DNA from 2 places in the Paraclostridium dentum genome. Region 1 is predicted to be linked to the other one. Evidence: riboswitches for the same ligand, from Rfam matches in the RefSeq annotation. Region 1 holds a riboswitch; the other holds the start of a gene.
What was found. A riboswitch is a leader RNA that binds a small molecule or an ion and turns the genes downstream of it on or off. The one in region 1 is predicted to bind cyclic di-GMP.
Positions count from the first base shown of each region.

Region 1 (3,762 bases):
ACCCTTAGATATTTGTTTTACAGCATATCCTATATCTTCTGAATCTATGTTTGCCAGTATATATCCGTCTATACCTATTTTCATAGATTTTGCAAATAAGCTTCTATCTTCATAAAAATCTAGTATCATAATCTTTGTCTTTGTAGTCAATTTTATATTTTTTAAATCATTAATATATCCTTCATTTGTCTTTTTTAAATCTAAGATAATTAAATCATAATTTTTTTTATGTATATCTGAATATAAATGACTTTCAATAACTTCACTTACACAACTTTCTTCTGATAATATTTGTACTATACCTTTTCTTATTATTAATGACTCAGAAATAACTATAACTTGCATATTTCCCCCCCATAAAATATCAAGCTATTTAGCCGGTTGCACTACTAGCTCAGTATATTTCAAAGTGCCCAAATACAAAATATACCTCTTAGCATCTAAACCACTTAAATTAATCAAAATTACTACTTTCGTTTAGCAATCATACTTATAGTATATATCTATATTGAGTATGCGTAATCATAAAATAGTTGTATTTGTAATGGTACTAAAGTATAATACAAGTTTTATTTTTCTACATTTTCCCTTGTTCAATTGCATAAATCATTATATCTTGTCTGTTTTTCAAATTTAACTTAGATAAAATACTACTAACATGTTTTTTTATTGTATATTCAGTTACATCTACTTCTTTTGCTATGCTTTTATTGCTTAATCCTTTAACTAAAAATTTCATTACTTGCTCTTCTTTTTTTGTTAGATTTTCAAAATTAGATACACATTCATTCTTAGAATTCCCCAATAAATCTGAATCAAAAAACTTCTTTCCATTAATTATCTTTTTTATTATATATTTAAAATCATCTTCATCTGATATATCTAATATGTATCCATCAATTCCAACTTTAAGTAAATCTAAAAATAAACTTTTATCTTTTTTTGTATCTAATATTATTATTTTTATATCTTTAAATTTTTTAATATCTTTCACTGCTTTTGTAATATAATTTTGTTGACTATTTGAATCTAGGAATAGTAATTCACTGTTCATTACATCTTCTATACTTATATCTTTTAAATTCGGTAAAGATTTTACATTCATATCATCAAAAATATTTTCAAATAAATGTGTAAGTGAATTTCTAAATAAAAAGCACTCTGAAACTACTAGAAAATTCATTTTTTCCCCCCCTAAAATAAACTTTTATCACTAAAAGTAATCTAATAATATATTAATTTATTAAAATTTAAAAATATATTATTAGATTAAAGTATATATTATCACCTTTAAGTATTATGACGGTACCTAAAAGTGTTATATAAAAGTCTAGAGATTAATTTAGATATCTGTTAACACATTATATAAGTTTAAAATAAAAAAAGATGTTTCAAACTTATATTTTGAAACATCTAATTATGATATATTTAACATTGAAATTATAGCTTCTTGTCTATTTTTAAACCCTAGCTTACAAAAAATATTACTTACATGCTTTTTAACTGTATACTCAGTTATATAAAGATTATTTGCAATTTCTTTATTATTAATTCCCTTTGCAATTTCTTGTAATACTTCATGTTCTCTTTTTGTGAGTAGATCCATATTAATTATATATTTATTTTGAACTATGTTTTCAATTAAATCCGATTCAAATACTTTTTTACCTCTTAATACTTTTTCTATATTATATATAAATTCATCCTTATCCTTTATATTAACTATATATCCATCTACATTGATTTGAACTAATTTTGTAAATATAAATTCACTTTTATTTCTGTCTAAAACAATTATCTTTGTGTCCTTTGAATATAACTTTATATACCTTATTAATTCTAAATCAATTTCTGTCTTATCTTCTATTTCTATAAATATCAATTCTGAATTTAACAGTTCTTCTTTAGTCAAATCTGATAATCTTTCTTTTAATATTATATTATCCATCTTTAAAATTTCTTTAAATACACGATATAAAGATTCTCTAGTTATAAATGACATTGATATAACTAGGTTTGCCATAATATATTTCCCTCCTTTTCCTTTAAACAATATCTTAAATTGCAAATTAGAAAAGCCGGTTGCGCTACTAGTTCCATATACTCCAAGCGCCCATATAAAGAGTATACTTCAACACCTCTTCCTACCTTATGTATTAATCTAACTAATTCTACCACAGTATACTTTTGTATACCATATTTTCTCTTCGCCATTTTACTACAAATTTTGTGCTATAATCAAAAATATTATTATCAAATTTATACCTAATAATCTCTCTGTTATTTTATCTTATTTTGTTTTTTTCTACTTATTTTATTCCATTGATATTTTCTTTTTCTATATCCAATAAATCCTGTTATCCTATACCATGAACATAGTTGCCTATACCCAAAACTTTCAAGAAATGCAAATAACATGAGCTTTAATAAAGTTGATAATTTTAAAATATATTTAAACATGTAGTTTTCAAGTATTATCGCTGTCAAAGAGATTATTACACTATAAAAAATATATATAAATAAAAAAGTGATTAAAAATTTTAAATTAAGTAATCCACTAAAATACGATATTAAAATTATAATCAAACCAAAAACATCAATTATACATGAAAACATTTCATAAACAACAAAGTAAAGAAAAGAAAAAATACCTACTAATCCGTATTTAGGATTTAAAAATATGTATCTATGACTATTTAAACTAGTGATTAGACCTATATGCCATCTTCTTCTTTGTCCTTTTAAATCCTTAAGTTTTTCCGGAACTTGTGACCAACATATAGCTTTATATTCATACTTAATTTTATATTTAATCTTATTTTTCCTATAAAAGGAATGCAGTTTTACCACAAGGTCCATATCTTCCCCTACAGTATCTGTATCATAGCCGCCTACATTTAAAACTGCATTTTTTTTAAACAACCCAAATGCTCCTGATATTATTAAATTTCCATTAAAACTATTAAACCAAACCCTTGTTGTTAAAAACACTCTATAATATTCTATTGTTTGAAATATTGTAAGAATCTTTTTAGGTGGCATTACTTTAATAACTTGGCCTTTATCTAAAACAACTTGATTGGCTACTTTTATACTACCTCCTACAGCTATAGTTGTATCATCTTCCATAAATGGCATAACTATATTACTAATTGAATCACGTTGTAAAATTGAATCTGCATCCAAAGAAATAAACAATGGATATTTAGATACATTTATGCCCATATTTAATGCATCTGCTTTTCCTCCATTTTCTTTTTTTACCAATGTCAACTTTATACCATCTTTGATATAGCCTTCATATATAAATTGTTCATTCTTACATTTAACCAATCTTCTTATAGGTCTTGGAACTTTTTTTAATTCAAATTTATTTATTAATTTATTAGAAGTATCATCATTTGATCCATCATCTATAACTACAATTTCATATTCTGGGTAATCTACATACGATAACGATTCAATACAGTCACAAATTGTTTCCTCCTCATTATAAGCTGGAACTAATATAGAAACAGGTACATAGTTATCTGTGCTTTTCAGTGAAAGTTCGTTTAAATACATTTTATTACGTTTATCTTCATTTAAATTTAAAATAGCAAATATAGTAGATATAAAAAATACTATAGCGTAAATAAACATATAATATAAAAAGAACGCATTTAAATAATCTACGAATAATCTTAACATTGATATTCTACCTCTATCTCCTCTAATTTTTCTAAATACTCTTCATACGATATCTTGTTGTCCATAAACATT
Region 1 covers NZ_CP183813.1:2,229,874-2,233,635, forward strand. The annotation lists gene ACN6I1_RS10235 (DNA-binding response regulator) at 1-345, opposite strand, end outside; cyclic di-GMP riboswitch class II at 367-451, opposite strand; gene ACN6I1_RS10240 (response regulator transcription factor) at 578-1,183, opposite strand; gene ACN6I1_RS10245 (response regulator transcription factor) at 1,418-2,023, opposite strand; cyclic di-GMP riboswitch class II at 2,068-2,150, opposite strand; gene ACN6I1_RS10250 (glycosyltransferase family 2 protein) at 2,281-3,690, opposite strand; gene ACN6I1_RS10255 (HEAT repeat domain-containing protein) at 3,684-3,762, opposite strand, start outside.

Region 2 (3,762 bases), 170 kb from region 1:
TTTGTTTCAACTTTATTAGTTGTAGAGTTGTTTATCTTTGCAACATTAGTTACAGTTTTTCCATCTTCAACTTTAGAAAAGTCCGTTTTTATTTTTACTTGAAGTGGTTCTCCATACTCTATTTCTTTTTTATCATTTGTAATTTTTATAGTATTGCTTTCTTTGTCTATATTTACATTAAAGTGTTCTGGAGTATCAACTCCTAAAATTTCAACTGCTGGATCTAGCTTATCTGTTAAGTTTAAATATCCTTTATCAAAATATCCATAACAATCAAAATCTATTGTATAGTTTACTATTTGATTGTCCCCTTTTTTAAGTAATGTCTTGTCTACTTTTTTTCTTGCATTTATAGCCCCTGCATTCATTTCGTATCTTACAACATTTTGAACATCTTTAGATGTGTTGTCATAACTTAATTTTGCTTTATTTGTGTAAGCCTTTTGTCTCTGTGTAACTTCTAAGTCATAATAAATTAAATAATGCTTATCTGTATTCCCTATATTAACAGTTAGCTTATTATTTTCAAATTTTATCTTATCTTTCATTTTATCTGTTACCCATTCAAAGTTATCAGAGATATCATATGTACCTACCATAATACTTCCATCTACTAATTTCATTCCATCTGGAATGTTATCTTCAATAATTGCATTTGTTACACTTTGATTATTAGGGTTTATATCAAGTGTATACTTAACCTTATTGTCATTAAGATTTACTATATTTATTGTATTTCCATTTTCATCTTTTGCTGTCTCATTTGTTCTACTATATTTAGTTAACATTTTACCATCGTCTTTAGGTTTTACTATTGCTTTTGATGATAACGTTTCATCATGTTTAATTAAATTAACAATATTATCATAGCGTTGCATATTTTGTCTTATTATAACGCTATAACTTACTCTATATTTGTTGTAAGTAGTTCCAAAATTTACATTAACTGAATTATTTTGAGTATTTATTTTGCTTTGAAAATCCCCTGTAACATCTTTCTCTGGTTGTCCATATTGTATTTCATAAACTTTTACAGAATCTTTTACTAACTCCATTCCTTCAGGAAGAGTGTCTTTTATATAAGCATTATACATATTTGCATATTTTTCATTTACATATACACTGTATTTAACTTTTTTTCCTATGACAGGATTGTTTATATTGTTTATTAATGTTCCATTTTCATAACCATCATATCCATCTGGATTGTCAACAGTTTTATAAACTTGTCTATCAGTTACAGTTGGTGGATCTACTGGTACTTTTTCATCTGGGGGAACTATTTCCACATCAATATATTGAACTGTCCCATTTAAATTAACTTCAACTCTTTGTGTTGTATTGGTTTCAACATCTTTAGCTGTAGCCTTTACACTCATGTATCCACCTATTGCATCATTTGCACCTTCACTAAACACAGCTGTAACAGTTGTGCCATCTACAGTTACATTTTTAAAATGTTCTGGCGGATATTTAGGCTGAATATTTTCAAACACATCAGGCAATTTAAATGTTATTGTATCTCCAGCTTTTATACTCCCTGGTCCATTTAACGCCTCATAATTTAGATTAAATTCAACTTGTTCCCCTGATTCCAATTTTGTCTTGCTACTCGTTAATGTCAGCTTAACATTATTGTTTTCAGCAAATACTGTCATCCCTGGAGATATAATGTTTAGTATTAAGTTCAATATTACAATCATACTAAGCATTCTATACTTTTTTTTCGTTCTCACAAAATCACCTCATCTTAATTTTTTATAAAAAAAAACTATACTTATAATTAATTTATAAATATAGCCGGTTGCACCACTGACTCCATATACCCCAGGTGCCCACATACAGGGTATACTTCTTTGTCTCTATTTTTTCAATTTTTATAACCCAAATAAAAAAGGCTATATTTATATTCAATAAATATAGCCGGTTGCACCACTAACTCCGTATATCCCAGGTGCCCACATACAGAATATACTTCTTCGTTTCTATTTTTTCAATTTTTATAACCCAAATAAAAAAGGCTATATTTATATTCAATAAATATAGCCGGTTGCACCACTAACTCCGTATATCCCAGGTGCCCACATACAGAACATACTTCTTCGTTTCTATTTTTTCAATTTTTATAACCCAAATAAAAAAGGCTATATTTATATTCAATAAATATAGCCGGTTGCACCACTAACTCCGTATATCCCAGGTGCCCACATACAGAATATACTTCTTCGTTTCTATTTTTTTAATTAACCTACGTAATTTTAGCATATTTTGACATTTTTTGCAATATTATATCTTATTATCTCTTCTTACTTTTACTAATTTTTTCTTTATATTTATTTGGTTATAGTCTTTCAAGAATTTCTCACCTTTATAATTTAATAAGTCAACATATGAATACAGATCATGAACTTCAATTACTCCTATATCTTCATTGGTTATTCCTTTTATATTGCTAAATGTCCCTACTATATCTATAATTCTTATTTTTTTCTTTTTACCCGCATTTAAATATATTCTTGTTACTTCACTGTGAATTTTTTCTTTATTATGTACTTTCCTTCTGTTTTTGAAAATTGCCGCTGATTTTTGTTCAAACTCATATTTGCCACTTTTTATTTTATCACTTGTTGTATCTTCTAAAACATCGATATCATACCCTATATATTCTTTTATTTCATCTATATATTTTTTATCTTTATCACTTACTATAGTCACTGCTTTCCCATATCGATCATGCCTTCCAGTCCTACCTATTCGATGCACATAATTCTCCTTATCCCTAGGAACATCATAATTTATTACTAAAGATATATCGTCTATGTGAATACCTCTGCTAGCTACATCTGTACTTACTAATACATTATATTTTCCATTTTTTAAATCTTTAATTGTGAATATTCTTTTATCTTGAGACATATCACCATGTAATTGTTCTACTAAAAACTTATCTTTTTTCATCTTTCTATATAATTCAGATACTCTATCTTTGGTGTTCAAGAATATGATTGTGGTTTCAGGTTTTAAAGTATATATAATATTTCTTAAAGTTTCATATCGATTTTCATCATTAGAGTACACCAAATTTTCTTCTATTTTATTTTTGAAAATGCAATTTTCATCAATAATAATTTGATTATATTTTCCCATATACATTTCGCATATATGGCTTATTTCTTTACCTATCGTAGCTGAAAATAATCCAGTAGTAGCCTTTGTAGGAATATTGTTAAATATAAATCTCATATCATCTACAAAACCTTTATTTAACATTTTATCAGCCTCATCTATAATAAAATATTCTAACTGTTTTAAACTTATTGTCCCTCTATTTATATGATCAATTATTCTTCCAGGAGTTGCTACCACTATATGTACTCTCTGCTTCAACTCAAAAATTTGCTCTTTTATTGGCTGTTTCCCAAATATAGCGCTACATCTGATTTTCTTTAACCTTCCTATATTTGAAATTTCATCTTTTACTTGAAGAGCCAATTCTCTTGTTGGGACTACTATTAATGCTTGTATGTTGTTATTTTCAATATTTATATTCTCACATATAGGAATTCCAAAACTAGCTGTTTTACCACTTCCGGTTCTTGATTTAACTACAATATTTTCTTTATTTAAAAGTTTTGGAACCACTTCTTCCTGAACTTTTGACGGTTCTAAGTATCCCATGTTAAAAAGCGCTTTAGTTATATATTTATTCAAATTAAATTTTCTAAAATTATTGTCCATTTTACCACCTTATTTTACTAAATT
Region 2 covers NZ_CP183813.1:2,064,683-2,068,444, forward strand. The annotation lists gene ACN6I1_RS09410 (SpaA isopeptide-forming pilin-related protein) at 1-1,736, opposite strand, end outside; cyclic di-GMP riboswitch class II at 1,790-1,873, opposite strand; cyclic di-GMP riboswitch class II at 1,913-1,996, opposite strand; cyclic di-GMP riboswitch class II at 2,036-2,119, opposite strand; cyclic di-GMP riboswitch class II at 2,159-2,242, opposite strand; gene ACN6I1_RS09415 (DEAD/DEAH box helicase) at 2,287-3,738, opposite strand.
Region 2: another riboswitch for cyclic di-GMP. It lies ahead of ACN6I1_RS09410 (SpaA isopeptide-forming pilin-related protein); the one in region 1 lies ahead of ACN6I1_RS10245 (response regulator transcription factor).